One region of the Rothia sp. 27098_8_161 genome, then DNA from elsewhere that is predicted to be linked to it. Evidence: riboswitches for the same ligand, from Rfam matches in the RefSeq annotation. Region 1 holds a riboswitch; each other region holds the start of a gene.
The links. Region 1 has a riboswitch for S-adenosylmethionine ahead of O3648_RS03865 (hypothetical protein). Riboswitches for the same ligand answer to the same signal wherever they lie in the genome.
Positions count from the first base shown of each region.

Region 2: linked by a shared signal. The riboswitch ahead of O3648_RS07080 (LLM class flavin-dependent oxidoreductase) and the one ahead of O3648_RS03865 (hypothetical protein) in region 1 are both predicted to bind S-adenosylmethionine.
Region 3: linked by a shared signal. The riboswitch ahead of O3648_RS02760 (bifunctional o-acetylhomoserine/o-acetylserine sulfhydrylase) and the one ahead of O3648_RS03865 (hypothetical protein) in region 1 are both predicted to bind S-adenosylmethionine.

Region 1 is NZ_JAPWAL010000006.1:56,765-67,235, forward strand. It holds gene O3648_RS03860 (SNF2-related protein) at 1-3,688, opposite strand, end outside; SAM riboswitch class IV at 3,929-4,063, shown strand; gene O3648_RS03865 (hypothetical protein) at 4,099-4,326, shown strand; gene O3648_RS03870 (plasmid stabilization protein) at 4,337-4,771, shown strand; gene O3648_RS03875 (DUF6350 family protein) at 4,890-7,310, shown strand; gene O3648_RS03880 (4-hydroxyphenylpyruvate dioxygenase) at 7,323-7,895, opposite strand; gene purN (phosphoribosylglycinamide formyltransferase) at 8,098-8,664, shown strand; gene purH (bifunctional phosphoribosylaminoimidazolecarboxamide formyltransferase/IMP cyclohydrolase) at 8,877-10,471, shown strand, end outside.
Region 2 is NZ_JAPWAL010000020.1:6,159-16,629, reverse strand. It holds gene O3648_RS07095 (NCS2 family permease) at 1-286, shown strand, start outside; gene O3648_RS07090 (NCS2 family permease) at 598-2,046, shown strand; gene O3648_RS07085 (YchJ family metal-binding protein) at 2,277-2,720, opposite strand; gene O3648_RS07080 (LLM class flavin-dependent oxidoreductase) at 2,900-4,327, opposite strand; SAM riboswitch class IV at 4,441-4,549, opposite strand; SAM riboswitch class I at 4,725-4,820, shown strand; gene O3648_RS07075 (ABC transporter ATP-binding protein) at 4,825-5,661, shown strand; gene O3648_RS07070 (aliphatic sulfonate ABC transporter substrate-binding protein) at 5,727-6,791, shown strand; gene O3648_RS07065 (ABC transporter permease) at 6,791-7,633, shown strand; gene O3648_RS07060 (AMP-binding protein) at 8,060-10,183, shown strand; gene O3648_RS07055 (C4-dicarboxylate ABC transporter substrate-binding protein) at 10,327-10,471, opposite strand, start outside.
Region 3 is NZ_JAPWAL010000004.1:111,638-122,108, forward strand. It holds gene O3648_RS02740 (alpha/beta hydrolase) at 1-231, opposite strand, end outside; gene O3648_RS02745 (MerR family transcriptional regulator) at 326-1,141, shown strand; gene O3648_RS02750 (hypothetical protein) at 1,274-1,438, opposite strand; gene O3648_RS02755 (homoserine O-acetyltransferase) at 1,726-3,036, opposite strand; gene O3648_RS02760 (bifunctional o-acetylhomoserine/o-acetylserine sulfhydrylase) at 3,227-4,573, opposite strand; SAM riboswitch class IV at 4,677-4,789, opposite strand; gene O3648_RS02765 (ABC transporter ATP-binding protein) at 5,146-6,132, shown strand; gene O3648_RS02770 (ABC transporter permease) at 6,129-6,989, shown strand; gene O3648_RS02775 (ABC transporter) at 6,991-7,839, shown strand; gene rsgA (ribosome small subunit-dependent GTPase A) at 7,915-9,135, shown strand; gene O3648_RS02785 (S9 family peptidase) at 9,352-10,471, shown strand, end outside.

The DNA.
Region 1 (10,471 bases):
CCTCCTCCGCCAGGCGTGCCGAAATGCTCTTCAGATAGCCGGTGAACTGGCTGAACACCAGCACGCGGTGGCCCTTCTCGAGCAGGTTGGGTAGCTGCTGCACCAGGTAGTCGCGCTTGACCGACGACACCCCGGCGTAGGCTTCTGGGTCAATCAGCGCGGCATCAAGCGCCAGACGGCGAAGCAGGGTCAGCGACTGGAAGATCGTGAACCGGTTCTTGTCCATATCCTCCAGCAGACCCAGCACCTTCTGACGTTCACGCTGCAGATGCGTGTCATAGATGCGGCGGTGACCGGGAGCCAGCGGCAGGTTCACGCGCGTATCGTTCTTCGCCGGCAGCTCTGCTGCCACCAGCTCCTTGGTGCGGCGTAGCATGAGCGGGCGGATGCGCCGGCGCAGACGAGCAGCCGTCGCCGCGGCGTGCGCCGGGTCCTCACCGGACTCCGCCGGGCGAGCGTACAGGTCACGGAACGCACGGGCGGAGGGGAACAGGCCGTCCGCCACAATTGCCAGCAGCGCCCACAGCTCCATGAGGTTGTTCTCAATGGGTGTGCCGGTCATCGCAATCTTGGTGCGGGCGGGCATTGCGCGGGCGATGGACCAGGCGCGGGTGCCGGTGTTTTTGACGAATTGCGCCTCGTCCAGCAGGAGCGCACCCCAGCCTTCGGGGGCGGACTGCTCGCCCGTGAATTCATCAACGGTGCGGCCCAGCGTGCGGGCGTAACCGGTGTATGAGTCCTCGTCCATGCGTAGCAGCGTGTAACTGGTCAGTACCAGGTGTGCCCCAGCGATGCGCTCAGCCAGCGGGGTTTTACCGGCGGTGGTTTCGGTAATAGTCACGACCTTTGCCTCGGGCAGGAAGCGTGTCGTCTCCGCCGCCCAATTGGTGATGACGGAGGTCGGCGCAACCACGAGGAAAGGCATAAACGGCTCGATGCTCTCGCCGCGCTTTGCGGCACGTTCGGAGACTGCACGATGCTCCTCAATTGCGTGGGCGAGCAGGGCGAGAGCCTGCACGGTCTTACCCAGACCCATATCGTCGGCGAGAATACCGCCCAGACGCTGCTTGTACAGGAACGACAGCCACTGGAAACCCTCCACCTGGTAGGGGCGTAGGGTCGCCTGTAGACCGGTGGGTACCGGGCGGTGAGCAATAACCCAGCCGGAAGCCTTCTGGGATGCGGGGGAATCCTGAGTTCCCTTGTCAGAGGGTTTTTCAGTGCTCTCTTTGGCATCCTCCAGGCCCTCAACCAGCTCCAGTAGCGAACGTACCTGGGCATCCCACCGCGCGGTCGTATGTACGCTCGCGGTCAGTGACTCCAGTTCAGAGAACAACCCCGCCTGGTGGCGGTTAATGCGTAGCTCACCGCCCGCGTCGTCGAGTTCGCGAGCCTCCGCAATGAGGGTGCGCAGGGTCTTAAACTCGGGTCGACGCAGCGAGAAGTATGTGCCGTTACCGAGCAGGATACGGTCCGCCCCGCGATCTAGCGCCTCAAAAATCTGTGCGAATGGCACGGTCCAATGATTGACCTTTACCGCAATGCCCAGGCCGAACCAGTCGCGAGAATTGCCCTCGCTCACGATGATTTCAATGAGCGCGTCAGTTGCCTCCACGAACTGTGGCGGGGTGCCGTTAAAACGTACCTGAACAGCGGAAACACGGCGAAGCTTCGGCAGAATTGCGCTGAGTAACTCGCGGGTTTCCCACCCTTCGATGCGGCGCTCCTCCAGCCCGGAAAGTGCTGGGTGGGCGGCAAGAATGGCGCGCACCGAACGCAGTACGCGCGCCTCAAAACGCTCATCGCGAACCTCGCCACCCTCTTCACCGGGGTAACCGAAAACGGGCAGGGACTGCACATCGGAACCGGCCGCAGGATTCTGCGCGCTTGCCTCCTCGGTGCTGTCCTCAACGAAGGGGTTCAACGGGTATTCCCAATGCCAGCTCAGCTGTGCGTCGTGGCGTACCTGCTTGTCAAAGCTGATGTCAAGCACCAGATGCGGCGGCTTCACGCGCGGCAGCCCCAGCGCTGGATCGGGGGTTAGCGAGGGAATAGAACGGCTGAGCGCGGGCAGGTATTCCTTCTGGAACGTGGCGCGTTCCGCGGCGGGAATATGCACGGTTCCGGCGCTAATGAGCGATTCGGAGGCGGCATCGAGTGGCTCGACCAAGGGGATAAGCGCCAGCTCCATACCCTCGGGCAGTTCCGGTACGGCGGGGGAGGAACGCACCCGTTCACCCTGTGCCGGGTTAATCTGTGCGTGGTGATTCTGCGCCGGGTTGATGGTCGGGGCAGAGAGCTCAGCAGATACCTCCCGCGCGTCCTTTTGCACGAAAGATTCGCGGCCCACTTCATCCAGCGCGCCGGGGCGGGTGGTTTTCCAGTGCACCGCCTTTGCCGCCTGCTCGTACTCCTGCTGAGCGAGCCCGCCCAGGGCAAAGAAACCGGTACGTGGGGTGCCGATGGGGTGGCAGTGTGCGGCGGGTAGCCAGAGCTGGCGCAGCAATTCGCCTTCGCGTCCTTCCCAGCTGAGCGCCGCTTGAAGTTGCAGGCCGGCGCCTTCTGCGTGCTTCTCAGCGCTGGCGTGCAGGCGCACCTGTGCCGGGCTCAGTACGGCGTAGTTCACTTCGCGACCTTTGATCAGCAGGGGTAGACCAATATCCTCCGCGCGGGCGAGTACGTCCCAGAGCAGAGTGGATGCAGATGCGCTCATCGAGATCCAGTCGCGGTGTGAGGAATACATGTTCTGCCAGGGGCGGGCAATCGAGTAGAGCTCAGCGAAGAATCGTTCGTGTTCGGGGTAGATTTCGTGCCGTCCGACGGGTCCGCCCACGCTGGAGGCGAAGGTTTCCCAGCTGAGTCCGCCCTTGATCCAGCGCCCGGTCTTGGACGCCATGAGCGGGCGGGCGAGCAGGTTAATGCTGGGGGTTGCGCCGGGCATATTGCGGCCGCGCGCGTAGGATCCGGAGACGCTCAGCGAGAAATCCAGGGCGCCGCTCACGCGCATGGAGTCAATGCCCGCAAGGTCCTGACGTGCGGAAAGAACGGAGGAAAGGTCACGGCGCCAGGCAGAAATCTTGGAGATGGAACTATTGAGCACGGTAGGGGAAGATCCCAGTTCGTTGAGCGCAAAGCTTCCCTGAGGGTTTTCGGGCTCGGTAGTTTCCACCTCAGGTGCGGGTAGCTTCGCCGCGGTGGTGAGTGCACCGGAGGCGCGCAGTGCCGCGAGCGGATCGGCGGACTTCTTTGCCTCTACCACGTCCTTAGCGTTGGTCGCGGGCACGCCGACTGGTCCGGGGTGTTCGCTGAGTGCCTTTTTCGCTACGGAGGCGCGGTCGAGCGCGGTGAGCATGAGTGCTACGGCGTGCTTGCAATCGGTGAGCACGGGGCAGGTGCAACGGGCGGTGAAGGTTGCGGACCCGCTGACGGCGGGGAAGAAGTGAACGGTCACTTCGTAGGGGATGATGGTACTTCCGTTGACGAGCCCGGTGAGGGTGTGCTCATCTTCGTCGTAGCTGTAGCGGATGACTTCTCGGTTGCGCTGGTAGGTGACACCGCGCTGGTAGGTGCGGTGCCCAGCCTGGCGAATGATTTGCGGTACGGTGACGGGAATTTCGGGGAAGGGGTTGTTGGCGCTCACCAGCTCATTATCGCGTATCGTGTGGGTTTGTGCCTTGTCGCCCGTCATTTGATAGCGGCTGCTGGGCTGGTGGCTGGGGCGACTATTGAGCGGTGGTATGGGGCGTATTTCGTATTTTTGGTGGGGAGTTTTTAATGCATAAAAACACCGGTATTCGCATAAGACATTCCGCGTAGTATCAAAATTTTCTCCATTTAAAACGTTCTCACAAGCCAAAATGCTAATACTCTAAATCTCTTTCAAAAAACGCTTTACTTAACTTGAGAAGATGCTGTAAGCTAAACCCAGCTTCAAGAGTTTCGACTGATAAGCTCCGACTATGGTCGAACGCCAACCCCATGTTCACGGGTGGCTCGGATGACGAAGCGGTTTGTATTCACCACCGGAATAACCGGAGGTAATTGGTACAGACAAGAGCAACGCGAAAGGATCGCGCCACTCACGGCGCAGGTTGTCATATGTACAACGGCTCTGCAACCGAAGCAGCAATCTCTCTGAACCCCTCCCGCTCCTACCAGGAAAGCCTGCGTGCCGCAGCTGTCCCCGCGCGAGGCGGATACACCGCAGTCAGCATTGACGATTACTCCCGCATTTCTTCTAAGCGCGACGAGTTCCTGAACTTCCTTCTTCTGCCGAACCCCGAGGGTATCCCCGCTATTGAGTACGCCGGTCTGCGTGTAGCGTAGCATTAGGAGTATGAATTTCTCCGGTATGCTCCTGGACTCCGACGTTTTGGCAGAGATCCGTAAGGCGGATCCTGACCCCGCCGTGGTCGCTTTTCTACGCCGCCGCTCGTTCCGACATATGTACATTTCTGTGCTGAGTATTGGCGAGCTGAAAGGTCTGTACCCCTACCCGGAAACTGATCGTTGGATTACCGAACTTCTTGAGCGATTTGGCGACCACGTTATTAATGTGGATGCGCGTGTGAGCCTCGAGTGGGCTGGTCGTCAGGCGTCGCTCGGCGTGCATGCCGTGGGTCGTGATGATGCCGGTCCGTTGCCTACCGCCGCCCTGGAGGGTCTGATGGCGGCGAGCGCGAGTGCTTATGATTTGGAGCTGATTTCTTCTAAAGCTCAGGTGTACCGCGCCTGGGGTGTTCAGGCTTCCAACCCGTGGACTGAGGAGTAAAACTTTGCCGGATACGCGTCCTTGCGTGCATCCCTGTGCGAATAGTTGTGAGAACCCGCTTTTGAGTGTTATTTCGAAGGCGGGTTTCGTTGTTAATTCGTGGCATGATTGAAGGACGATGAAAAGCACCTCACCTATCTCGCGTTATTCCATGCCCATGCCTCTGTGGCTTCAGGGTGTTGTTGAGCTAATTGTTACTGCCCTGTGCTCTGCTGTTGCAGTGTTTGCGGCGATGTCTGCCGTGTGGGCGACCAAGGGTTTTGGCGACATGGAGTTCTCCTCCGTGGCCGCCATGTCGGCGCACCTGTGGCTTCTGATTCACGGTGTTCCTTTAGACCTTACGGCAGCTTTTGGTGCTTCTACCGGCACGATGACGCTGGTGCCTCTGGGTTTGAGTATTCTGCCTCTGATGCTCTGTTATCGTTCGGGTCGTCGCCTGGCGCGCGCCTCGTATGAGGGCGAGTTTTTGATTCCGGTGCTGTCTGGTTCGGTCACCTATGCGCTGATTAGTTCGGTGATGTACGGTTGGGCGAGCCCGCATCCGCAGCCTCTTCATGCGTTGAATGCTGCCCTGGTGCCTTTGGGTATTGTGGTGGCTGGTCTGATGTGGGGCGGCTACCGTGAGGCGCGTTCGCTCTCGCGCATGGTGGGGGTTGATACCGCGGAGCAGATTTCGCAGATGAGTCAGTATTCGCGTTGGGCGGGTTCGTACGCCTGGGCTGTGGTGCGTGCTGCGGTGGTTGCTTTTGTTGCGCTGATTGGTCTGGGTGCGGTGCTTTTGGGCATCGGTATTTTGGCGGGCTGGTCGCAGATTATTGCCACCTACCAGGAGCTGCACGCGGGTGCTGTGGGTGATACTGCGGTGACTCTGCTGCAGCTGGGTTTCTTGCCAAACCTGGTGATTTATGCGATGGCATGGTCGACCGGTGCCGGTTTCTCTTTTGGTGCGGGCACCTCGGTTGGTTTGACCAGTAGTGATGCTGGTACTTTGCCGATCCTTCCGATTTTGGGTGCTGTGCCCGAGTCGATGGGTGCGTTCGGTCTGGTGGGTCTGCTGGTGCCGCTGGGTGCCGGTACGATTGCTGGCTGGTGGTTCTTGCGTGAGGGTGAGGATCACCTGGATGAGTGGGTTGCTCTGAAGGTTCCGTTCCGCCCGCTGTCTGCGCTGATTTCTGCCGTGGTGCTGGGCGTGATGACCGGTATTCTGACCTCGTTTGGTGCCCTATGGTTGGGCTGGATTTCGTACGGTTCTCTGGGTATTGGCCGTTTTACGGAGGTTGGTGCTGAGCCGCTGACCTTTGCGGTGCATACCGCGTTGACTGTGGGTGCAGGCGTGACTTTCGGTATGTTGCTGAGCCGCGCCCTGGTGCCGGATAGCAGTCGTGAGCTGCCTCGTTTTGCGGATGAGAGCCCGAACCTGGGTGAGCGTCTGATGAGTTTTACTGCCTCGACCCGTGAGCATTTTGCACGGGGTCGTGAGCGTTTTGCGCAGCGTCGTGAGCAGCGTGCCCAGGAGCGCGCGGAGCGTGCGCAGCGTGAGGCTGAGGAAGCCGCCGAACGTGAAGCTGCAGAGCGTGAAGCTGAGGAGGTGGCACGCGTGCAGACTTCTGAGAACGTTGTTGAGGCCGAGCTGTCTATGGTATCTGAGCAGTCTGTTGTATCTGAGGTGGCGACCGGTCATGTTCCGGTGCATCCGCAGGAGCCTGTGGTTGCCGTCCCGGTGGAGGCAACTGAGCAGCTAGCGCAGCGTGCGGCGGCGGACGCTTTCGCTGAGATTATTGCAGAGCGCGAAGAGGCGGCTGAAGAGCCTGTAGAAGCAGAATCCACTGCGAACGCTGCACAGGATTCTGTCTCCGAAGAAGCTACTACTGAAGAGAGCTCCGCTGAGGAGTACGAGCCTATTGAGGCCGTTCAGCAGGTCGGTGACCTGGACTCTGCGCATGCTGAGGATTACGAGAGTATCGAAGCATCTGTTGAGCCTGCCTCTAGCGAGCACGCTACTTATGAACACACTGCCTATGATTCCGCTCTGTACGCTCATGACCCCTCCGATGAGGAGACCCGCGAGCTGATTCAGGAGCCCGTCTACGAGGCTACTGAACCTGTAGTAGTTGAGCGTGAGGGCGCTGTCGAAGAGCCCGCAGAGCAGGCGCCGCGTTCGAAGGGCCGCGCGAGCCGCATCATGGCGTACTTCGGCTTTGGTCTTGAGCAGCCCGCCGCAGCGCAGGATTCTGCTCGGGATCGTGCCAGCGACCACCGTGCGTATGAGCGTGAGCAGAAGCGCGAGGCGAAGAAGGCAGCTAAGGCGGCACGCAAGAAGCAGAAGAATGATTCAGAGCGCGACTTTGTGGATCGCGAGCTGGATGTTCTCTCTGCTGATCAGGCGATGAAGCGCATCTTTGGGGTCCGTAGCCAGACCGGCGTGCTTCCGCTGGTGACCGATGAGGCGTCTACCGTGGAGCTGTCCCCGCTGGATGTCAGCTCCTCGAAGTCCCAGGGCTCTAGCGGCCATGGTTCTAACGCGCGCGAGAAGAACTAGCGCACTGCATTCTTAGCGCGCGGAATAAGGACTGGACGCGCCGGTGAGCTTGTCCATCGTGCCCTGGAACTTCTCATCGCAGGTGTACCTGTCGGTTTGGGTTAGTGCGGAGGCTCGGCACTCACGGTATTCCTGCGCGCCGGGTATGAAGGTGAGGCCCATGCCGCCGAGCAGAGTCATGGCGCCGTAGATGATACTGACGCCCGCGGCAATGTAGAAGAACCAGGGGCCGCGGTAGACTGCGGTGCGCACGATCGCAATAATGCTCAAGGTGATGCCGGCGAGCGCGAAGAGGAAGAGCGCCAAGAAAAGCGGCATCGTGGAGAGCACGAAGGAAGACGCCGCAAAAATCACCAGCGCGGCAACAATGAGCATGAACGCGGTGCGAATATTTGCTCTCTGCTGTTCACCCGGGTCGATGGGCTTGCGCGGCTTCTTGCCCTGAGGTCCCCGAGGCTGCGGCATCATGTTCTGCGGTGCCTGCTGAGGCGCTCGCGGCGGAACATGTTGGTTCTGGGGTGCACCGTTGTTCGGGGTGGGCTGCTGCGGGGTGTCGTTCGGAGTGTTCTGCGGGGGAGTAGACATACCTATAAGGGTACCGCCCTGTCTGCCCGTGACCTATTGAGTTAGCGACCTGTTGAGTTTGCGCCCGGTGAACCCCTGTGAGGATTTGTCCCGCCGGGGTTTCTTTATGCTCGCCTTTGGGCTTTGGGGGTGTTGTGAACCTCTTACTCCCTTTGGATAAGAGTGTGAGACGGGTTATACTAGTGGGGTGCGAATTGTGGTTATGGTATCCGGATCCGGAACGAATCTTCAGTCCATCCTCGACGCTGTAGCAGCGGGCGAGCTTCCCCTCGACATTGCGGCAGTGGGTGCCGACAAGCCCTGTCTGGGCATTGAACGTGCCCAGGCGGCGGGTGTACCCACCTTCCTGGTGCAACCCGGCAACTACGCCGACCGCCCCTCCTGGAACCGCGCGCTGGAAGAAAAGATCGCTTCCTACACCCCCGATTACATTGTGTTCGCTGGCTTCATGCGCATTGTTGACGCGCAGCTGGTCGAGCGTTTTAGCAACCGCATTATTAACACCCACCCCGCTCTGCTACCCTCCTTCCCGGGTGCGCACGGCGTGCGTGATGCCTTGGCGCACGGTGTGAAGATTACCGGCCTGACCGTCCACTTTGTGGATGCGGGCGTTGACACCGGCCCCATCCTCGCCCAGGCGGCAGTGCCCGTTCTGGATGACGACACCGAAGAGACCCTGCACGAACGCATTAAGGTGCAGGAGCGCCGCCTGCTTGTGCAGACCATCGCATCCCTGGCTGAATCCCATAGCGCTGCATCCGACAGCTAAATCCGCCTACTCAATAATCCGCGGCGGAATGAGCCGAGCTCAAACCCCGCTGCCCACATACGTTCCGTTGTGGCACCCGAGTACCCATGAGGGGAAGGTACACAACGGCGGGGAATACCCCCACACATATCCTGTCTATCCTGGCAGGCTACGTCCATCCACCAGCTGTGCCGCCGAGATTCGGCGTGCACGTCTAAAGCATCGGAGTATTTGTGTCTCTCATTGAGCTCAATCGCGTGCCCCTGCGCCGCGCCCTCATTTCCGTCTACGACAAGACCGGTCTGGAGGAGTTCGCCCGCGGCCTGCACGAGGCTGGCGTCGCGCTGGTCTCCACCGGCTCCACGGCATCCACTATCGCGGCAGCAGGCGTACCCGTCACCGAGGTCACCGAAGTCACCGGTTTCCCCGAGTGCCTCGAAGGCCGCGTGAAGACCCTGCACCCGCGCATCCACGCCGGTATTCTGGCTGACCGCCGCAAGCAGGAGCACATTGACACCCTCGACGAGCTGGATGTTGAGGCATTCGACCTGGTGGTCGTGAACCTGTACCCCTTCGTTGAGACAGTTGCTTCAGGTGCCGGTCAGGACGCCATCATTGAGAAGATCGATATTGGTGGCCCTTCGATGGTTCGCGCTGCGGCGAAGAACCACGACGCTGTGGCCATTGTGGTGGACCCCGCCGACTACGCGCGCACCGTTGAGGCTGCTAAGAACGGTGGCTTCTGCCTGGATGAGCGCCGCCGCCTTGCTGCTGGCGCATTCGCCCACACCGCCGCATACGATACCGCTGTGGCTACCTGGACTGCATCCCAGTTCCTGCAGGATGAGGACGCTAACTTCTGGCCCCCGTACGCCGGCCTGGGCTTCGAGCGCAGCGAGACCCTGCGTTACGGCGAGAACCCGCACCAGCGTGCTGCCCTGTACTCTGACCCCGCTGCTGCCCCCGGCATTGCTCAGGCAGAGCAGCTGCACGGTAAGGCGATGAGCTACAACAACTACGTTGATGCTGACGCTGCTCTGCGTGCCGCTTACGACTTCGACGAGCCCGCTGTTGCCGTTATCAAACACAACAACCCCTGCGGTATTGCCGTGGCAACCCCCGGTGCGGCTGACCTGATTGCGGACGCTCACGCGAAGGCGCATGCTTGCGACCCGCTGTCCGCATACGGCGGCGTGATTGCTGCTAACCGCCCGGTGACTGCCGCTATGGCTCAGACCGTCAAGGGCATCTTCACCGAGGTGATTGTGGCTCCCGGTTTTGAGCCCGAGGCGCTGGAGATTCTGCGCGAGAAGAAGAACCTGCGCCTGCTGGTTCTGCCCGAGGACTTTGCCCGCGAGACCATCGAGTACCGCCCCATTTCCGGTGGCGCACTCTTCCAGGAAGCTGACCGCCTGCAGGCTGAGGGCGACGACCCGAAGAACTGGACCCTGGTTGCCGGTGAGGCAGCTGATGAGGCAACCCTGCGCGACCTCGAGTTCGCGTGGCGTGCACTGCGTTCGCCCAAGTCCAACGCTATTCTGCTTGCCGATAACGGTGCCGCTGTGGGCATCGGCATGGGCCAGGTGAACCGCGTGGATTCCTGCAAGCTCTCGGTGGAGCGTGCGAACACTCTCGGCGGCGAAGGTAACGAGCGTGCCCGCGGTGCGGTTGCCGCATCCGATGCGTTCTTCCCCTTCGCTGACGGCCTGCAGGTGCTGCTGGACGCTGGCGTGCGTGCCGTTGTGCACCCGGGCGGTTCGATCCGCGACGAGGAAGTTATCGAAGCGGCTAAGGATGCTGGCGTGACCATGTACCTGACCGGTACCCG
Region 2 (10,471 bases), on a different contig from region 1:
CGAGGCGGTTGCACCCGCAATGGTGTTCGTTGGCTTCCTGATGATCCGCCAGGCAGTGAACATTGACTGGAACGACTGGGGGCTGGGTATCCCCGCATTCATGACCATCATCTTCATGCCCCTCTCCTACTCCATCGCGGACGGTATCGGCGCAGGATTCATCTCCTACGTCTTCATCCGCCTGGTGCAGGGTCGCGGCAAGGACGTGCACTGGCTCATGTACGTGGTTTCTGCAGTGTTCCTCATCTTCTTCGCTAACGGCCTGATTACCGGCTGGATGCACTAAATACATCGGGTGCCTTACTCTCCACGCATGGAGGCGCAGGCACCATCGGGGCGGGGTATCAGCACCTTTGAGGTGCCGATACCCCGCCCTGCGCTATTCTTCCCCCGCTGCCGACCTAACTACAGGAGCGGGGAAACACCACATCACCGACTGAGCTGCCGCACACAACGCGTTTCAACGGCACAAGCTAGGAGGCGGCGCCTACAATGGTTGAACCATTGTGACGCCCAACCCCAGGATTTACCCGTGAGCTTTACCCGCGAAACTGGCGGCGCAACAGTACACACCGAACAACATCAACGGATCCTTATATGTCTGAACCTCAGAAGACGGCAGCGCCCACCAGCGCACTCGACCGCTACTTCAAGATTTCTGAACGCGGCTCCTCCATCGCCGCAGAATTCCGCGGTGGCCTCGCCGCATTCTTCGCCATGAGCTACATCGTGGTGCTGAACCCCCTCATCATCGGTACCGGCGCTGACGCATCCGAACGCATCCTCGGTATCGCACCCGTCGCAGCTGTGACCGCACTGGTTGCCGGTGTGATGACCATCCTCATGGGTGTTATCGCCAAGCAGCCCTTCGCGATGGCGGCTGGCCTGGGCGTGAACGCGCTGCTCGCCTCCACCATTGCCACCACCCCGAACCTGACCTGGGCAGACATCATGGGCCTGGTCGTTCTTGCCGGTCTAATCATGACCGTTCTGGTGCTCACCGGCTTCCGTACCGCGGTGTTTGAGGCGGTCCCCGAGTCACTCAAGACCGCGATTGTGGTCGGTATCGGCTTCTTCATTTCCTTTATCGGCCTGGTCGACTCCGGCATTATCCGCCGCATGCCCGACGCTGCAGGCTCCACCGTTCCGGTGACCCTCGGCGCGGGCGGTCACCTGCTCGGCTGGCCCACCCTCGTCTTCCTCTTCGGCCTGTTCCTCACCATCGCCCTGTTTATCCGCAACGTGAAGGGTGCAATCCTCTACGGCGTGCTCGCCTCCACCGCCCTCTCCATCATCCTGGAGAAGGTCGTGCCCTCCGGTTCCGTGACGAAGGCGGCAACCGGCTGGTCCCTAAACGTGCCTTCCCTGGAGGATCTGAAGTTCACCACGCCGGACTTCTCCCTCATCGGTTCCGCTGACCTGTTCGGTGCGTTCACCCATATTGGCCCGCTGGCTGCTTCCCTGCTGGTGTTCACCATTCTGCTGTCGGTGTTCTTCGACGCGATGGGCGTTTCGGTCGGTCTTGCCGCCGAGGCTGGCACCATGAAGGACGGCAAGGTTGAGGACATCGACAAGGTCCTGCTTGTGGACGCTTTCGGCTCCGTTGTTGGTGGTGGCGCATCCGGTTCAGCGAACCAGATTTTCGTAGAGTCCGCTACCGGTATTGGTGCGGGTGCACGCACCGGTTTTGCGAATATTGTGACCGGTGTGCTGTTCCTACTGGCGATTTTTATCTCGCCGCTGGTCACCATCGTCCCCTTCGAGGCCGTTGCTCCAGCGCTGGTCGTGGTCGGCTTCCTGATGATCCGCCAGGCCGTGAACATTGACTGGACCGACTGGGGTCTGGGTATTCCGGCGTTCTTGACCATTATTTTCATGCCGCTGTCGTACTCGATTGCGAACGGTATTGGTGCCGGCTTCGTGGCGTACACCTTCATTCGTCTGGTGCAGGGCCGCGGCAAGGATGTGCACTGGCTGATGTACCTGGTCTCCGCGGTGTTCGTGATTTACTTCGGTATGGGCATCATTAACGGCTGGACTAGCTAAGTCCGACAGTCTACATATTTGCTGAGGGCAGGTTCCTGAGGCGGCTGAGAATGTAAGTTTTCAGGCTGCCGAAGGGCCTGCCTTTGGCGTATCTGATTCACTCTTACATGTTCCTTATCGCTCCTGGGCGCGAGAAAATCATGGCAGAATCATTCCGTTTTCGGTATGATTCTGCCATTTCTTCTACGCCCGCCTTCTACACGTACAAGAGGCAGGGAAAGCTACGAGACCTAGCGGACGTCACCATCCACATAGAACCAGGCGCCGCCCACCTTCTCAAAACGCGACAGCTCATGCATGCTGCCCTTCACCCGCTCCTCCGCAGGTGTGCCCGGCCCCGAACGGTAATACGCAACGAACTCCACCGTACCTGATGCATCAAACGGGCCACCCGAAGCACCCAGAATATCCAGGCGATACCAGCGGATATCATCCTCCAACTCCAAGGTGGCCGGGCGAGTACTCGGATGCCAGCTCGCTAGCAGATACGCCGCATTCCCGGTCGCAAACGCGGTAAAACGCGAGCGCATCAGCTGCTCCGGCGTGGGAGCAGTCAACGTGCCGGAGGCGACAAACTCGCCCAGGAACCTGCCGCAGCAGGCGCCGTACACCTCGCCGCTCGAACAGGGGCAGCGGTCATCATGGTTAAGTTCAACCTGGTTCAGTTCAATCATGCCAATCAGTATAAAGAAATCACCGCGTCAAGAAGGTGCCCTGTATCAAGAAAACGGCGGCGGCACAGCACGAAGAAACGCCCGCTCCGCCTGGGATACACATCCCCAGCAGAACGGGCATTCTTGTTTTCAATCGTTAAGTTTGAGCGAACCTACACGGTGCGCATCAGCGACAACGCTTATTCAGCGATTGCGCGAGCCGGGGTGTCAGCCGCCGAAGGCTTACCCACATATGCGCCGCGGTACTTAGCAGCCGGGTGGCTGTCAGCAACCTTGGTGTGGCCCTTACCGAAGATGTTCTCACGCAGGGTGTTGCCCTCGTACTCGGTGCGGTAGCGGCCGCGCTTCTGCAGCTCGGGAACGACGTACTCGATGAAGTCCTCGAAGGAGCCCGGGGAGACGTGGTATGCCAGGTTGATGCCGTCCAGTCCACCCTCGTCGATCCAGCGCTCCAGCTCGTCAGCAACCTGAACCGGGTCACCAACAATGACCTCGCCCATGCCACCGATGGTGGTGTGCTCAGCGATGTCCTTACGGGTCCACTTCTTATCCTTCGCCTGCAGGGTGAAGGGGGTCAGGAAGGACTGAATCGACTCGGTCTGCACGTAGTTCAGGATCTCGTCCTCGTCGAACTGGGACAGGTCAACACCGGACCAGCCGCCGATAATGGCCTGTGCAGATTCGAGGTTCACGTACTTCTTGTACTCCTCGTACTTTGCCTTTGCCTTCTCCTCGGTCTCATCCACGATGACCGAGAGCATTGCGAGAATCTTCACGTCGTCGCGGCTACGGCCCTGCTCCTCGGCAGCGGCACGAATACGGTCGGTCACAACGCGGGTCAGGTCCGGGCGCAGGGCGCTAATGAACACAGCCTCAGCGTGCTTACCGGAGAACTTCTGGCCGCGGCTGGATGCGCCAGCCTGGAAGATCACGGGGGTGCGCTGCGGGCTCGGCTCGGTCAGGGAGATGCCGGGCACGGAGAAGTACTTGCCCTTGTGGCCAATCGGGTGGACCTTGGAGGGGTCAGCGTAGATGCCGCGCTCGCGGTCCTTGACGACTGCGCCGTCTTCCCAGGAGCCTTCCCACAGCTTGTAGCAGACGTCCAGGAACTCGTCAGCAATTTCGTAGCGCTCGTCGTGCGGGATCTGGGTGGGCAGACCCTGGTTCTCAGCAGCCGAAGGCAGGTAAGAAGTCACCACGTTGAAGCCGACGCGACCCTCAGTGAGGTGGTCGAGGGAGGCGTAGCGGCGAGCCAGGGTGTAGGGCTGCTCGAAAGTAGCGGCAGCAGTCACGCCGAAGCCGAGGTGCTCGGTCACTGCAGCCATTGCAGAAATCTGGGTTGCGGGGTCATTCACGGGAACCTGAGCGGCACCCTCAATGGCGGGAGCGGCAGAGTTCTTGTACACGTCGTAGATGCCGACAACGTCAGCGATGAACACGGCGTCAAACAGGCCGCGCTCAAGGGTCTTAGCCAGGTCAGTCCAGTACTTGATGGTGTTGTACTCGGTTGCGCGGGAGCGCGGGTGACGCCAGAGGTCGAAGCTCTGGTGACCAATGCAGGTCATCTCGAATGCGTTAACTACGATGCGCTTCTTCTGCTCAGCCATCGATTTTCCTTTCGCGAATGATCGGGGACGATCGGGTTTGTACCCTGCACCCCGCGCGCCGCCTCCTGATGCCTTCTGCGTTCGGTGGTGGCCTTCGTGCAGGTGGCGCGTTCGCGCCGTACTTGCCTCTTTTCGTTGAGGCCAGATCATCATCTGGGGCACCCCGCTACGGGAGAGGGTTGCCGCCCGGCTAGCCAGAGCTTAGCGCCGGGACTCATAATCTCGTGGTTTGAGTGTACGGGGCGCACAGGAGGGAGAGCACGTTTGTGACGAAAAAATATTTTTGTGACGCGCAACCGAAATATTTCGCGACAAATGCGAAATATACAGTCATAGAAATTCATACGCGCCCACTGGATTGATTGAGGCACGCCATAGCCCATAGGGTTGGAGGAGCAAACCATCCAGAGCGACTGAGAGACCTGGCTCCACGACGTCGCAGCAACCGGCACAGATTTTTTCGCCCCGGTGCTAACGCCAGGACCGATGGAAGTGACATGACACTCAACAGTGCAGTACTTGACGTACCCACCAGTGAAAACACCGGCCACCACGCCGTATCCACCGCCGCCGTCCCCCTGAGCTTTGAAAACGTCGGACAATCTTTCCCCGTGCCCGGCGGAACCCACGAAGTTCTTCGCGGAGTCTCCTTCACGGTAGCCCCCGGCGAGATTATCTCCGTCATCGGCTCCTCCGGATGCGGCAAATCCACCCTCTTGCGTGCAGCAGCAGGCCTGAACCGCATCACCGCAGGTACCGTGCGTATCGGCGAGAAGGCAGTGACCGGCCTCGACCCCCGCGTCGCTATCGGCTTTCAGGAACCGCGCCTGCTCCCCTGGCGCACCGTCGTCGACAACGTGGCTCTCGGACTGCCGCAGGGCACCAGAAAATCTGAAGGCACAGCATCCGTAGCGCGCCTGCTCGACCTGGTCGGCCTGGGCGAGTACGCAACCCACCGTCCCAAGGAAATTTCAGGCGGTATGGCTCAGCGCGTGTCCCTGGCGCGAGCGCTCGCACGCAACCCCGGCGTGCTGCTGCTCGACGAGCCCTTCGGTGCTCTGGACGCGCTGACCCGCATCAACATGCAGGATTTGCTGTTGGACGTGCACCGTCAAGACCCGACCACGATTCTGCTGGTCACCCACGATGTGGAAGAGGCGCTGTACCTCTCTGACCGGGTGATCGTCCTCGGTAAGGACACCCCGGAGGCGCCCGCCACCATCCAGCGCATTGTGACCGTTGAACGCTCTCACCCGCGTGACCGCGCCGATGCAGAGATCACAGCACTGCGTAGCGAACTGCTGGCTGAGCTCGGCGTGGAAGATAACGCCTAAAAGCCGCCACGAAATACATTTCCCGCACATCACATCATCATCTTCAGAAGCGAAAAGATTTCATCATGACTTACTCCCCGTCTCGCCGTACCGCCCTCAAGTCCCTTGCCGCAGCCACCGCTTTTGCTACTCTGCTTAGCGCCTGCGCCGGTGAAGGTTCCGGTTCCGCTAACGCCTCCGGTGTTGCCGGTGGTGGCAGCCAGAACACCGTGACCATTGACTACGCCACCTACAACCCGCTGTCCCTGATTATCCGCAAGAAGGGTTGGCTTGAGACCGCCCTCGCTGCCGAGGGTAAGAAGGTTGAGTGGGTCAAGTCGGCTGGTTCGAACAAGGCGAATGAGGCTCTGCGTAGCGGCAATATTGATGTCGGCTCGACCGCTGGTTCGGCGGCGCTGCTGGCACGCGCTAATGGCTCCCCCATTAAGGTCATTAGCCTCTACTCGCAGCCGGAGTGGTCGGCACTGGTAACCCGCAAGGATTCGGGCATCACCAAGGTTGCGGATCTGAAGGGTAAGACCGTTGCTGTGACCAAGGGTACCGACCCGTACTTCCTACTGCTGCAGGCGCTCAAGCAGGAGGGTATTTCTGCTTCAGATTTGACCATTCAGAACCTGCAGCACGCCGACGGCCGTACCGCCCTGGATAACGGTCAGGTCAACGCGTGGAGCGGCCTGGACCCGATCATGGCTGCCGCCGAGGTGGAAAGCGGCGACGTGCTCTTCTACCGCAACCTAAACTTCAACACCTACGGCTTCCTGAACGCGGCCGAGAAGTTCATTCAGTCCAACCCGACCGCCGCACAGACTATCGTGGACGTGTACGAGTACGCTCGCGCCTGGGCTAAGAAGAACCCCGAAGAGGCAGTGAAGATTGTCGAGGAGGAGTCCGGCATTAAGCACGAGACCGCCCAGGTCGTCATGGAGCGTACCCACCTGGATATTGACCCGGTTCCGGGCGCTAAGCAGGTTGAGGTTCTGAAGGGTGTCGGCCCGATTTTGGTCGAGTCCGGCGACGTTCCTTCCCAATCCGACGTGGACAAGGCGCTGAACAGCATTGTGGACGACCAGTTCGCAAAGAAGGCTGACAACGCAGCCGTCGAGAAGATCGCGAAGGTGGTTGAGAAGTAATGACCGCCGCAACGATTACCGCCGCCTCCAGCGCTCGCGCTGAGCGTGCCGAGAAGCGCGTCTCATCCGTGAAGCTACCGTCGAACCCGTTCGCCGGTAAGCAGTACCTGGGTCTGATTCTTCCCCTGGCACTGATTGCCCTCTGGTACATCCTGAGCACGAACGGCGTGTTCACCCAGGTCCAATTGCCGTCCCCCGACCGTGTGGTCAGCGCCGGTATTGAGCTAGCGCAGCGCGGCGAGTTGGGTCGCCACGTGGCGATTTCTACTCAGCGTGTACTGATTGGTTTCGGTATTGGTGCCATGCTTGGCCTGGTGCTGGGTGCGCTGATTGGCTTGTCCGCGCCGGTGCGTCTGATTGCCGCGCCGACTATCGGTGCGTTGCGTGCCGTGCCGTCCCTGGCGTGGGTTCCATTGCTTCTGCTGTGGATCGGTATCGGCGAGAATTCCAAGGTGACCCTGGTTGCTATTGGTGCGTTCTTCCCGGTGTACACCACAGTTTCTGCGGCCCTGGCGCACGTTGACCCGAAGCTTGTGGAGGCGGCACGCGCCTTCGGACTGAAGGGTCTGCGCCTGTTCACCACGGTTCAGCTTCCCGCGGTTCTGCCGTCGGTGGTTTCGGGTCTGCGTCTGGCGCTAGCTCAGGCGTGGCTGTTCCTAGTCGCCGCTGAGCTGCAGGGTGCATCTATGGGTCTGGGTTATCTGCTGACCGACTCGCAGAACAATGGCCGTACCGACCGCCTGCTGCTGTCTATTGTGGCGCTGGCGGTGCTCGGTAAGATTACCGACGCGCTGGTGGGCGTATTCGAGCGCTGGGTGAAGGCGAAGTACCCCAGCAACTAGAACCACAGCTAGACACAATACTCAGCACGCTCTGAGTTTTAGGAGAGATGTCCGCTGCGTGGTTGCTCCCCCGAAGATGAGCTAATCATCGCTACGTGCCGGAGAAAGAAGTCGGCGGGGAAACCTGTCGTCTACTGAATGATGATGAATCCCGCACCGCGCCCCACAGCAGTGAGCGCGGTGCGGGGTCTTTAAATATGTCGTTATATTACGAACTGGTGCTCACCATACCGAATATGACGGTCCCCTTTGCGTCCGCCCCCTCGGGCGCGCTTTACTAAGAAGGCAAACCATCCAGAGCGACCGAGAGACCTGGCTCAACGACGTCGCAGCAACCCCCTCGTCAACGCACACACAGACCCCACGGTCGCACAGACAACGGCACGGCGAGCAAGGGTGCTAATGCCAGCAACCGATGGGAGAATAATGGGACTGCCCACCCCCTACTCGTTCACCGACCCGCTGAACCCCACCCCGAATCCCGCCCTCGAATCTGACGAGGCACGCGTCGCGTTCTGGGAGAAGCAGGCACAGCGCCTCACCTGGGCTGAGCCCTGGCACACCGCGCACCGCTTCGAGAAGCCGAAGTCCCTCGGCTTCGATAAGGACGGCATCGAACAGTTCAGCATCCCCGAAATTAAGTGGTTCGAGGGCGGTAAGCTCAACGTCGCCTACAACTGCGTAGACCGCCACGTGGAGGCGGGCCGCGGCGACAAGGTAGCCCTCTACTTTGAAGGTGAACCCGGCGACCGTGAGGCCATCACCTACGCCGAGCTACAGCGTCGTATTGCGAAGGCAGCGAATGGTCTGCTGTCTTTGGGCGTGCGTAAGGGTGACCGCGTGGTCATCTACCTGCCCGTCATTCCCGAAACCATTATTTTCACGCTCGCCTGCGCACGTATTGGCGCGATTCACTCCCTCGTTTTTGGTGGTTTTTCCGCCGAGGCGCTGAAGTTCCGTGTGGAAGACACCGGCGCGAAGGTTCTCATCACCACCGACGGCCAGAACCGTCGCGGCAAGGTCGTTCCCGTGAAGGTGAACGCTGATGAGGCATGCTCGGGTGAGAACAACATTGAGCACGTTATCGTGGTGGACCGCACCAGCGCCTCCGACCCGGTTGCACACGCGGCTGTGCCGTGGACTGAGGGCCGCGACGTCTGGTACCACGACCTGGTGGACGATCAGCCAGACACTCACGCCTACGAACTGCATGATGCTGAGGATCCGCTGTTCATTATTTACACCTCCGGCACAACCGGTAAGCCCAAGGGCCTGGTGCACACGATGGGCGGCTATCTGGTGCAGACCGCATACACTCACGCGCTGCTGTACGATTTGCTGCCGGATTACGTGGAAGAGAACGGCGTATTGCGCCCCGACGAGCTGTCCGCGGTCAATGACGCACAGAAGGTTGAGTCCACCGTTCACTGGTGCACCGCCGACCTCGCATGGGTGACCGCCCACACCTACGAAATTTACGGTCCGCTGGTGAACGGTGTCTCCGAGGTAATTTACGAGGGTACCCCGAACACCCCGCACTTCGGCCGCCACTTTGAGGTCATTGAACGCTACGGCGTGACCAACTACTACACCGCCCCGACCCTGATTCGTTCGCTCATGGGCGCGTTCCCGAATGGCCCGGAGCCCGGCAAGTACGACTTCTCGACCGTGCGTCTGCTCGGTTCGGTGGGCGAATCCATCAACCCGGAGGCGTGGCGTTGGTTGCGTCAGCACGTGGGCGGCGGCACCGCGGCGTTCATTGACACCTGGTGGCAGTCAGAGACCGGTTCGACCGTGTGCTCACCGCGTCCGCACGACCCGGCATTCGCGCCCGAGGGCACCTACCCGGAGGGCACCCCGCACTGCACTCCCCTGCCCGGTTGCGCTACCCGCGCTGTTCCCGGCGTATCCACCCGCTTGGTGGATGAGCACGGCGACCCGGTCGAACCGGGCAAGCAGGGCTTTATTGTGGTCGATAAGATTGGCCCGTCCATGGCTCGTACCGTGTGGCAAAACCCGCAGCGTTACCTGGAATCCTACTGGCGTCACTACGGCGAGCGCGGCTGGTTCCTAGCTGGCGACGGCGCGAAGGAAGACGAAGAGGGTAACGTGTACATCCTCGGCCGTATTGATGACGTGATCAACATTTCAGGTCACCGTCTGTCCACGATTGAGATTGAGTCGGCTCTGGTGACTCACCCGGCTGTGGTTGAGGCTGGTGTCTGCCCCGTGGAAGATGAACTGACCGGTCACCAGGCGGTCGCCTACGTAACGCTCACCGATGAGGGTAAGGCCCTGACTGAGGATGAGCTGAAGGGTGCGCTGACTGATCATGTGCGTGAGCACATTGGCCCGATTGCTAAGCCGAAGGATGTTGTGGCGGTTGCTGATATCCCGAAGACTCGTTCGGGTAAGATTACTCGCCGTCTACTCGGTGAGCTATACCAGGGTCGTTCTTTGGGCGATGTTTCTTCGCTGCAGAATGAGGAGGCGCTGGGCCACATTGCGCAGGTTTTGGTGGATACTGGCCGCGTAAGCGAGGCTGTCTAAGCTCCCCTGCTGAGCTGAAAAGTTGCATAGAGTAAAGGCGCGGATACCGAATAATGATTCGGTATCCGCGCCTTGCTATTTTACTGAGCTGACGAGGCTCTTTATCAGCAGTGTGTAGAACGGTTAGATTCCGATCAGTCAGCCTACTTAATCAGGCCCAGCGAACGAGCGTGTTCAGCGGTAATGCCGCTCGGTTCAATGTGCTCGGTGCCCTTGCCCTTCTCCGGGTTTTCGGTCGCCTGGAAGCGGAGCACCTTCATATCGTTTGCCGCGCCCAGGTTGGTAATC
Region 3 (10,471 bases), on a different contig from region 1:
GATAGCATCTGCGGCAATGTAAGCGCCGGTCGAGTCCGCGGAGAACTGGGTACCGACCGGCTGCGGCGCACGCATGGAGGCGTAGGTGAAGCCCTCCTGCGGAAGGTGCGCCGCCAGGGACAGCAAATCGTGCTCCTGGGAGCCGTAGCCGTGCAGCATGAGCACCAGGTGGGTGCCTGCTCGTTCGTTCTCGGGGCGGGTGTATTCGACGACGTATTTGTTTTCGCTCATGCACCCATCTTAGCGAGGACTGCCGCGCAAACCTGCACCGCAGGTTCCGCCGCTAGCTTGACCCTCACCTAACGTGAGGTTTTAGAGTGAAACCATGGATGCGAACATAACACCACCTGACGGGCAGCACAAATACACCGTAGGAGAAGCGGCATCATTGCACGGGCTCACAGTGCGCACGCTTCACCACTGGGAGCAGCGAGGCTTACTCAACCCGGCACATGATACGTTCAACGGGTACCGGTACTACACCGATACAGACCTTGAACGAATCACCGTCATCCTGGGGTACCGCGCCATCGGCATGGGCCTTGACGCTATTCGCAACATACTGCAGGACCAGGAGAACAGCACCGAGCATCTGCTCGCTCAGCGGGATATGCTTCAACGCAAAATCACCGCCCACCGGCGCATGCTTGAAACCATCGAACGCCTTTTGGAGGACACTATGGCACCTAAAAATGAGCAGCTCAGCGCTGCCGAAAAAGCAGAGATTATGGGTGAAGGGTTCAGCCTCGCCCACCAGCAGGAAGCGCAGGAGCGTTACGAGAAAACTGACGACTGGGCTGAATACCAGCGCCGTACTGCCTCAATGGACCGTGCCGACTGGCAGAACGGCAAACAGCAGATTGACGAGGTAGAACGAGCCCTCGTCGAGGCGTTCAACCACGGCGTGCAGCCGGGCAGCGAGGAGGCGAATGCGCTCGCCGAACGGCACCGCGCCTCCCTGTTCTTCTTTGAGGTCACCCCCGCTAAGCACGCTATTCTAGCCCGCGGTTACGTTGAGGATGCCCGCTTCAAGGCGTATTACGAGAAGCTCGTGACCGGGCTTGCGGAGTGGTTGCGGGAAGTCATCTATGAGAATGCTCGTGCACACGGTGTTGACCCGCTGGAAGCTACCTGGAGCTAAAGCTAGATGCTGAAAATACCCAGCAGCTTAGCATGAGTAACCAAGCATACTCAGCTGAATATGAAAAGATGCCCGGTATTCCCTACATCACATCGGGTCTACCGGGTGTTACATGCTGTTTGTGCATTAAAACTAGATGGTTATCGAGCGGGTGCTGTCGAGGTGATGGCGGTGCTCCTGAATACGGCGATCCAGGTTTTCAAGGTTCTGTTGCAGCCCGACAATCTCGTTTTCAATCTTTCGGCGGGCGCGCTCCATCACGTCGATGGAGAGTGCGTGGTTATCCAGATTATCCAAAATTGTGCGATTGTCGGCAAGACTCATTCCGGTCTGACGGCAGGTAGCAATAAACCGTACCAAGGAGATGAATTCCTCGTCAAAAGCGCGAGTTCCAAGAAACGCCGGGCACTCACGCTATACGAGCACCCGGCGTCCCATAACCCAACCGTTAAGGTGAACGTTAATTCTCAACGGGCGGAAAGACAGTTGAGAATACCCAGCCATTCCCTCACAATCCCACACCCACTGTTTGGAGAAAACAACATTCAGCGGGATGCGCGTAACGCGCCCGGGTGCCGGTTGCCTTAGCGAGTAACAGCGCCGTACAGTCGAGTCATCGACTCCAGAGCTTCACGTTCACGCTGCGCCTCACTCTGGGTGGCAGATTCATCTTCAACGCCGAGGGCACGCGCCAAAATCTTCTCCACCTGCTTCGACTCAATGAGGAAGCCATCATGGCCGTGGTTCGACTCGATAATGTCCACGGGCACCGGAGTGGATAGCGCCTCCGCCAGGCGGTGCGACTCATGCGGGAAGAACAGGCGGTCCGTGTTCACCGCCGCAATCGTCCACTCACAATCGGTGTGCACCAGCGCCTGCGCCAGGGTGCCGCGGCCACGCGCCACGTCGTGCGAAATCAGTGCCTCATTAACCGCCAGGTAGCTGTTCGCGTCAAAACGCTCAACCAGCTTGGCGCCGTGATGGTCCAGGTAGCTTTCGATAGCGTAGCGGCCACGCGGCTCACCCAGCGAGCCACCCACGATGCTTTCGCCACGGTTCTCTTCACGGCCGAAGCGGTGCTCCAGCTCGGCGGGGCTGCGGTAGGTGGTGTGCGCGATACGGCGAGCTAAGGCAAGTCCTGCGGTCGGCGCGGGACCGGCATAGTAGTCACCGCCGGCAAAGTTCGCATCCGAACGAATCGCAATATTCTGGGTGTGAGCCCATGAAATCTGCTCCGCCGTTGCTGAAGGGCCGGAGGCAATCACCGCGCATCCACGTACCAGCTCAGGGTTAGTTGCCGCCCATTCCAGGGCACGAGCGCCGCCGAGAGAACCACCAATCACGTAGCGGAAGCTGGTCACCCCCAGGGCCCGGGCCAGGTACGCCTCAGCACGCACAGAATCACGGATGGTTACCTGCGGGAAGCGGGAACCCCAGTATTCACCGGCACCCGGGTAACCTTCGGGAATGATGCTTGCCGGTCCAGTCGACCCATAGCAACCACCCAGAATATTGGGGGCAATCACAAAATAACGGTTAGTGTCTACGACCGAGCCGGGCCCCACGATGCCTTCCCACCAGCCATCCGATTCAATAGCCCGAATCAGCGGGGCGGGCATGTCGGGGGTGGGTACGCCCCGAGAGACATGCGTATCGCCAGTGAGTGCATGCAAAATCAGGATGGCATTGTCGCCAGCCTCATTGAGCGTACCCCAGGTTTCGTAGCCGATAGTGACCTGCGGAAGAATCACGCCGGATACGAGCTCCAAGTCGCCGATGTTCAGCTGACGCAGATAGCCTTGTGCTTCGGGGTGTTCGCGCTGGGTACCTGCCACGGGGATGGGCGCGGTAACAGGCTGGGTGGTACCGGACTGGTTAGTGCTCTGGGTAGTCATGGGGGTCCCTTCACTGGGTTTGGCCGGCAAGGTAGTGCCGGGTGTGAGCGGGGTACTCGTCTATGGGTAGAAGGAGCAACGGGTGGGGCGGCATCAGCGCCGCGCAGTGACAAAACGCTCCGTAACGGGGAATCCGCAGGTGGACCGAAAAGCCATAGCTTACCGGTCCACCTGCGGATTACATCACCGTTTAGGAGAGGGTGTCAAAGCCCAGCTGCAGGTCGGCGAGAATATCATCAATGTTCTCAATGCCTACTGCCAGGCGCACAAAGTTCGGGTACACGCCGATCTTCTCCAGCTCCTCAGCGGAAAGCTGGGAGTGGGTGGTGGAGGCGGGGTGAATTACGAGCGAGCGCACGTCACCGATGTTCGCCACATTGGAGTGCAGCTTCAGGGCATCTACGAAGTCGCGGGTCTGCTCCAGGGTTGCGTCTTTGAGGGTGAAGCCGAGAACCGCGCCGGGGCCCTTGGGCAGGTACTTCTGTGCACGCTCGTACCAGGGGGAGGATTCCACGCCAGCCCAGATGACCTTCTCGACCTGCGGGTTCGCTTCGAGCCAGTGGGCAACCTTGGTAGCGTTTTCAATGTGGCGTTCGATGCGCAGAGAGAGAGTTTCCAGACCGATACCGATGTTGAAGGCGTTGGTCGGGGAGATGGCGGCACCGGTGTCGCGCAGCAGGGAGACGCGCGCCTTCAGGATGTAGGAGAGGTTCGCGCCGAATGCGGAGTCCTTGCCCAGGTCGCGTGCGTAGACCAGGCCGTGGTAGCCGGGGGCGGGCTGGTTGAACTTGGGGAACTTCTCGGGGTCTGCACCGTAGTCGAAGTTACCGGAATCAACGATTACGCCGCCGATGGAGGTTCCGTGGCCACCCAGGTACTTGGTTGCGGAGTGGACGACCACGTCCGCGCCATGTTCGATGGGGCGCAGCAGGTAGGGGGTGGGTACGGTGTTGTCCACAATCAGGGGTACACCGTTTTCGTGCGCAATTGCAGCAATAGGCTCAATGTCGAGCACGTCGTTACGGGGGTTAGGCACGGACTCGCCGTAGAAGAGCTTGGTGTTGGGGCGGACTGCGGCGCGCCATGCGTCCAGGTCGTCCGGGTCCTCCACAAAGGTGGTTTCGATACCGAGGTCGGCGAGGGTGTACTTGAGCAGATTGTAGGTGCCGCCGTATACGGAGGGCGATGCAACTACGTGATCGCCTGCACCGGCAATGTTCAGGATTGCGTAGGTGATAGCTGCCTGACCGGATGCCAGCAGTAGCGCGCCAACGCCGCCTTCCAGGGAAGCGATACGGTTTTCAATTGCTTCCTGGGTGGGGTTGTTGAGGCGAGTGTAAATGGGGCCCAGCTCGGCGAGGGCGAAACGGTTCGCTGCCTGCTCGGCGCTTTCAAAGACGAAAGAGGTGGTCTGGTAGATGGGTAGTGCCCGAGCTCCCGTTGCGGCATCCGGCGCCTGACCTGCGTGAATCTGGCGGGTTTCGAACTTCCAACCGGCGGGGTTGGCGGGAGTCGGGACGGTAGTGTTGTTGCTCATGCGTGGCTCCTAATGGGGATTCTTAGGGGGCCGCATGCCGACGGTACAGGAATCGTCGTCGAATAATCCTGTCACGATTGATGTACCGTTTTCGGTCACATCGGTCCCGCGCTTGCGTCACGCTCTTGCGTGCCGCCCGGTCTTCACCCAGGGCACCCCACCGCGGAGGAGGGTTGCCGGCCAGCTAGCTGGGGCTTATCGCTGGCGCTCTTGACCTGTTATTTAGAGTGTCATAGGGCACGGGGTGGGGTCAAGGGTTTTGTGGGTGTGCGGTACTTTAAGACATTTCATTGCAAAGATGACGTTTTTTAACGTCTGTCACCAAAAATCGCCTGCAACAAAACGTGAGTGACGATGCCGGGACAGTCAGAGGGCGAGGTAATTAGAATGCGGAGGTGAACACCCACTATTTGCGTAGTAACCTCCATCACTTTTATCTGTGCTTTTCGGTACACTGAAATGACACATACACTCACGCAGGGTACAACTCGCTACGGCTCGCTAAGCCGCTTATCCTGCTCAACATCCCTCCGGTATAGGAGCCAGAGGGTCATACCCGAAGGTTACCTACCATGTCTCTTGTTCTTGACGCCACGCAACTCAGCCGAGTCTTTGGCAAAGGTAAAAATACCTTTACCGCCGTCGACCGGGTGTCACTTCGCGTCAGTTCCGGGGAAATTCACGCCCTCCTCGGCCCCAACGGTGCGGGCAAAACGACGACCGTGCAGATGTGCTCGACTCTGCTCACCCCCACCGGCGGTAGCCTCACCGTGAACGGTATTGACGCTATCGCCCACCCGCAGCGGGCGCGCCGTCACGTGGGCCTCGCGCTGGGCGGGGAGAACGGCTTCTACCCGCGCGCCAGTGCCCGCGATAATCTGCTGTTCTTTGCCGATGTTACGGGGGTTTCCGGGCGGGCCCGAGGGCACGAGGTTGAGCATGCCCTAGCCCGTGTGGAACTCACCGATGCGGCAACGCGGCCTGTCCAGGAGTTTTCCCGCGGCATGAAGCAGCGCCTACATATTGCCCGTGCACTGCTCGGCTCCCCCGCTCTGCTCCTGCTGGATGAGCCGACCAACGGGCTCGACCCCGATATCGCCCTAACCGTACGAACCCTTATCCGTTCTCTCGCGGAAGACGGCGCCGCCATTCTGCTCACAAGCCACCTGCTGGGCGAAATCGAGGACCTGGCGCACACCATCACCGTCTTGGGCGCTGGCTCCGTTGCTGTGAGCGGCAGTCTCGAGGACGTTGCCGCGCACGCAGGTATTGCCGCCACGACCGTGGTTCAGGTCGAGCCCACCGCCACCGAGGGCATTGATACGCTCCGCGGGTTCCTCGGCGATAAGGCGGCGGTACTTTTTGCCCCACGCGGTTCCGGCTGGGAACTGACCCTCTACTGGCACGGCGAGCGCGCCACGTTCGAGGCGGGCGAGACGCACCGCATCCTGGCGGAGGGACTTGCCGCCGCACGCATTGGGGCGCGAACCGAACCGTACACGCGCCCGGCAACCTTGGAAGAGGCATACCTGGCGATGGCGGAGGGGCTCAAGCGATGAACGCTCAGACGCAACGCTCAGAAGAGTTCCAGCGGCAGGGTCGACGGTACGACCTGTGGCAGGAGTGCGCCCGGCAGCTACGGCTCATGGGCTTTAGCCTGCGCCAGTTCCTGACGGTCCCCTACTTCATTCAGCTGCTCATTAGCACGGTACTCGGCTCAGTCATCCTTCAGGCGCTCGCCGTGCATGCGGCGGCGCAGAGCTCCGCGGGTCACTCCGTTGACCCGACTCTCGCGTGGACCCGCGCGGGCATTGTGGGCATGTGGTCGGTCTGCATCGTGTCTGCGGGCATCATCAATTTTGAGCGTTTCCGTGGGACCCTCGTGTACCTGTGTTCGGGGTCGATTTCTCCGGTGCGGGTGCTGGCGGCTATCGTTTCAAGCGCATCCGTTGTGGGTTTGGCGGCTTTGCCCCTGTCGTGGCTCATCTGGGCTCTTGTGACGCTCAACCCGCAGGTCACAGACTTTTCAGCACTCTGGCCGCGCTACGTTCTGGGCGTTCCCCTGCTGTGGCTTGCGTGCCTGTCGGTCACGTTCATGATTGCGGTATTCTTCGTGGCCACGCCGAACGCTATCGCCTACGAGGAGCTGTTGCTCGTGCCGGTTTTTATTCTTTCCGGGGTTCTCTTCACGACCGTTGAAGCGCCCGCCTGGCTGGATGCCGCGGGTGTGCTCATTCCCCTACAGGCGCCGGTTCACCTGCTACTTGGGCGTACCGCCATCACTACCCCGGCGGATGCGCTCCTGCCCGTAATTCAGACCCTGGTCGTGAGCTTCATCTGGGCGCTGTGCGCCTTCCTCTTTGCTCGGAAGGCTCTCGCCTCAGCCCGCCGTCGCGGCACCCTGGGGGCGATGTAGCGTGCGTGCTCTCTCCTCTGTTGCCCTGCCTGGCGCTGTATCACTGTCTGGCACGGCGCGTCGGGCTCTGTCGACCGCTTCTATTGGCTGGTCGTCGTCTATTACCTTCGCAACCCTCGGAACGGCCATCACGACCCTGGTTCTCGTACCCGGTCTTAACGTGCTTTTCACGGTGCTTCTGGGTGCTGATCTTGCCGCAAACGATACGGTACGCATCGGCTGCGCGACCGCCCTGATTGCGACCCTCAGCTCCGTGGCAGCCGGTATTGTCGCGCGCGTTGCCACAGACCGGTGGATTGGCGTCTTCGAGTACGTGTGCACGGCGCGCCCGGTGGATGCTGGATACTGGCTCGGTGCGGCGGCGGTACCCGCGTTGCTGGCATCCGTAACGGGTCTGAGCAATGTGGGCATCGTGTGGTTACTGTCCCTCACATCCTCCGCTACGGGAGCAAGTTCCGGACTTTTAGTCGGTGCCATCTTACTGATGCCGGTTGCGGTTCTGGGCGGGGTCTGCCTGGGCATTTTTGCCGCCGGGCTCGGTCTGTACCTGTCGGATCCGTACACGGGGTCGAATTTTCTGTCGATTATTCTGCCAGTGAGCGCGGGCGTGATTGTGCCGGTGAGTACCTACCCGGGTTGGCTTGCATGGCTGTGTTCCTGGGTTCCGGGGTCCCGGCTGGTGCAGGTTTTAGATGCCTCTAGCGGTATCGCGAACGGCACCGCGCCGGAGCTTTTCGCGCTCCTGGCGGCAGACACAGCCCTGGCAGTACTCTACGCCGCAATCGGGTTGGGGCTGATGGTCCTTGCCGCCCGCCGTATCCGTGCCGGCGCCCGCGCCTCGCTGTTGTAAACGGTGAAACCTGAAAAAGAACGAACCTTGTAATCACCCGCTATCCGGGCGCCGCAACCAAGAAAGACTATTCCTGTGACCATTGCTCCCGCTTCATACACCTTAGAGACCCTAGGGTTCGACCCTTCCTGGCAGGGTTCAGCAATCCGCGCCGCGTTCACCCTCGGCGGTACCCTCGAAAACTTTACCCTCGCCCGTGTCAGCGCCGTGCACCGCACCCGCTGCGAGCTACTGACCTGCGAGCGGGGTGAGCTCATTAAGCTTTCCGCTCCGCTGCGTCCGGTTGAGAACGACTACGGCGAAGAAGAGTACCCCGTCGTCGGCGACTGGGTACTCACCCAGCCCATCCCTGGAACCGGTAGCGATAGCCAGCCCGCGGAGCACAAACCTCTCGCGATACTGCCCCGGCGAAGCTACCTCACCCGACCCAGCGCCACCCGAGAATCCGCGGATCAGCCTGTCGCCGCCAACGTGGATATACTCTGCATCGTTGAGCCCTGCTTCCCCGAGCCGTCCATTGGGCGAATTGAACGCTACACCGCCCTGGCGCACGCTTCCGGGGTGCAGGTCGCGCTGATTCTCACCAAGGGTGACCTGGTAACGGCCGAACAGCTCACCAACTACAGGGACTCCCTCGCAGGTGGTGTGGATGCGGTGCTCGCCGTCTGCACGGACAACGGCTACGACCCTGCCCCGGTGGCGGAGCTTGTCGCCGGACGCACCGCCGCATTCCTGGGTCGCAGCGGCGCAGGAAAATCCACCCTGGTCAACGCCCTGCTCAACCCCGGAGTTGACCCCCGCGAGGATAGCCAAGAACATCAGGTGCAGGTCACCTCCACAGTCCGAGATGCTGACGGCAAGGGGCGCCACACCACCACCAGCCGCCAGATGCTTGTTTTACCCGGTGCGGAAGGCTCAAGCGAAGGAGACTCGACCAACGCAAAATCATCATCTGGCACGGTGCTGATCGACACTCCGGGCGTACGAGCCCTAGCCGCAACGAGCGATAGCGCCGCGATTGACGAAACCTTCGACGACGTCTCCGGTTACGCTTCTGCCTGCCGGTACAGCGACTGCTCCCACGGTTCCGAACCCGGATGCGCGGTGCAGCAGGCGCTCGCCGACGGCTCTCTCGACCCCGAGCGCTTCGAACGCTACCGCAGGATGATAGCCGAATCCGCGCGTCTACGCCTGCGCTCTCAAGAACGTGAGTACAGGCAAAGTAACCGTGCCTTCACGAAGGCGAATAAGGCGGGCCGCCGCACCCTCATGTCCATTAAGGGGCGCGCTAACTAGCCACCAAATGCGCACGTTCCAGAAGAGTGCAGGGGGCTAATCTGGGTGATACTGCCCAGGCCGCAATATAGTAGCCTGCCTCACTCTTCGATACACTAGAACTAGGCGTGCCCACAGTCCCCCGCGCGCCCTCACCGCCACCCGGCGGCACAGGAACGCGGGCGCAGACGGCACACACCATTCACAAACCCATAACTCAATGAAAGAGGTGGCAGCATGGCTGAACAGAACCTCACCCCGCCCGTACCGAAGAAGGTCGAGCACCGCCGCGAACACCACGGCGACATCTTCAACGACCCCTACGAATGGCTCCGTGACAAGGAAAGCGAAGAGGTCCTCAACTACCTCAAGGCAGAAGCCGAATACACCGAAGCTGTCACCGCAGATCAGCAGCCTCTCCGCGAATCCATCTTCAACGAAATCAAGGACCGCACCCTGCTGTCGGATCTGACCGTCCCGAACCGTATCGGTGACTGGTGGTACTACAGCCGCATGGTGCCCGGCGGCCAGTACCCCGTCTTCTACCGCTACCCCGCCCTGAACGAAGGCGACGAGGTAGTGCGCTACACCCCGCCGACCGTCACCCCCGGCGAAGTACTCGAGGGTGAAGTCGTCATCCTCGACTGCAACGAATACGCCAAGGACATGGAGTTCTTCTCCCTCGGCAGCTTCCAGCCCGCACGTAACGGCAAGCTACTGAGCATCTCCGTGGACGAAAAGGGCGACGAACGCTACGAGCAGCGCTTCCTCAACATGGAAACCGGCTCCTTCCTCGAAGACACCATCCCCAACATTGCGGCGGGATCCTTCTTCATCAACCACGCCGAACAGCTCATCTACCTCGTCCCCGACGATTCGTGGCGCCCCTGGCGTGTCTACGTGCACGACGTCGGACAGGGCACCGAAGACCACCTAATCTACGAGGAACCGGACAACACCATGTGGCTCGGCGCCGCCATGAGCTCCGACCGTTCCTCCGTGGTCATTACCAGCTCGAATTCCGAGTACACGGAGGTGCGCCTCATCCCCACCCACGAACCCAAGAGCGAGCCGACCCTGCTCATTCCCAAGAGCGCAGGCATCGAATACTACGCCGAGCCGCTCAACATTGCCGGCGAGCAGCACCTGCTAATCCAGCACGACTACAATGCACTGAACTCCGAGCTGGTCCTCGCAGACATGCCGCGCGAAGGGGAGAACATCGAAGAGTACGCCCAGCGTTGGGTGCCGGTCATCCGCCACAGCGAAAACGTGCGCCTGGAGGGCTTCACCTTCACCGCAACGCACCTGGTCGTCACCGCCCGCGCGGACACCACCACCCGCATCTTCCTCGCAC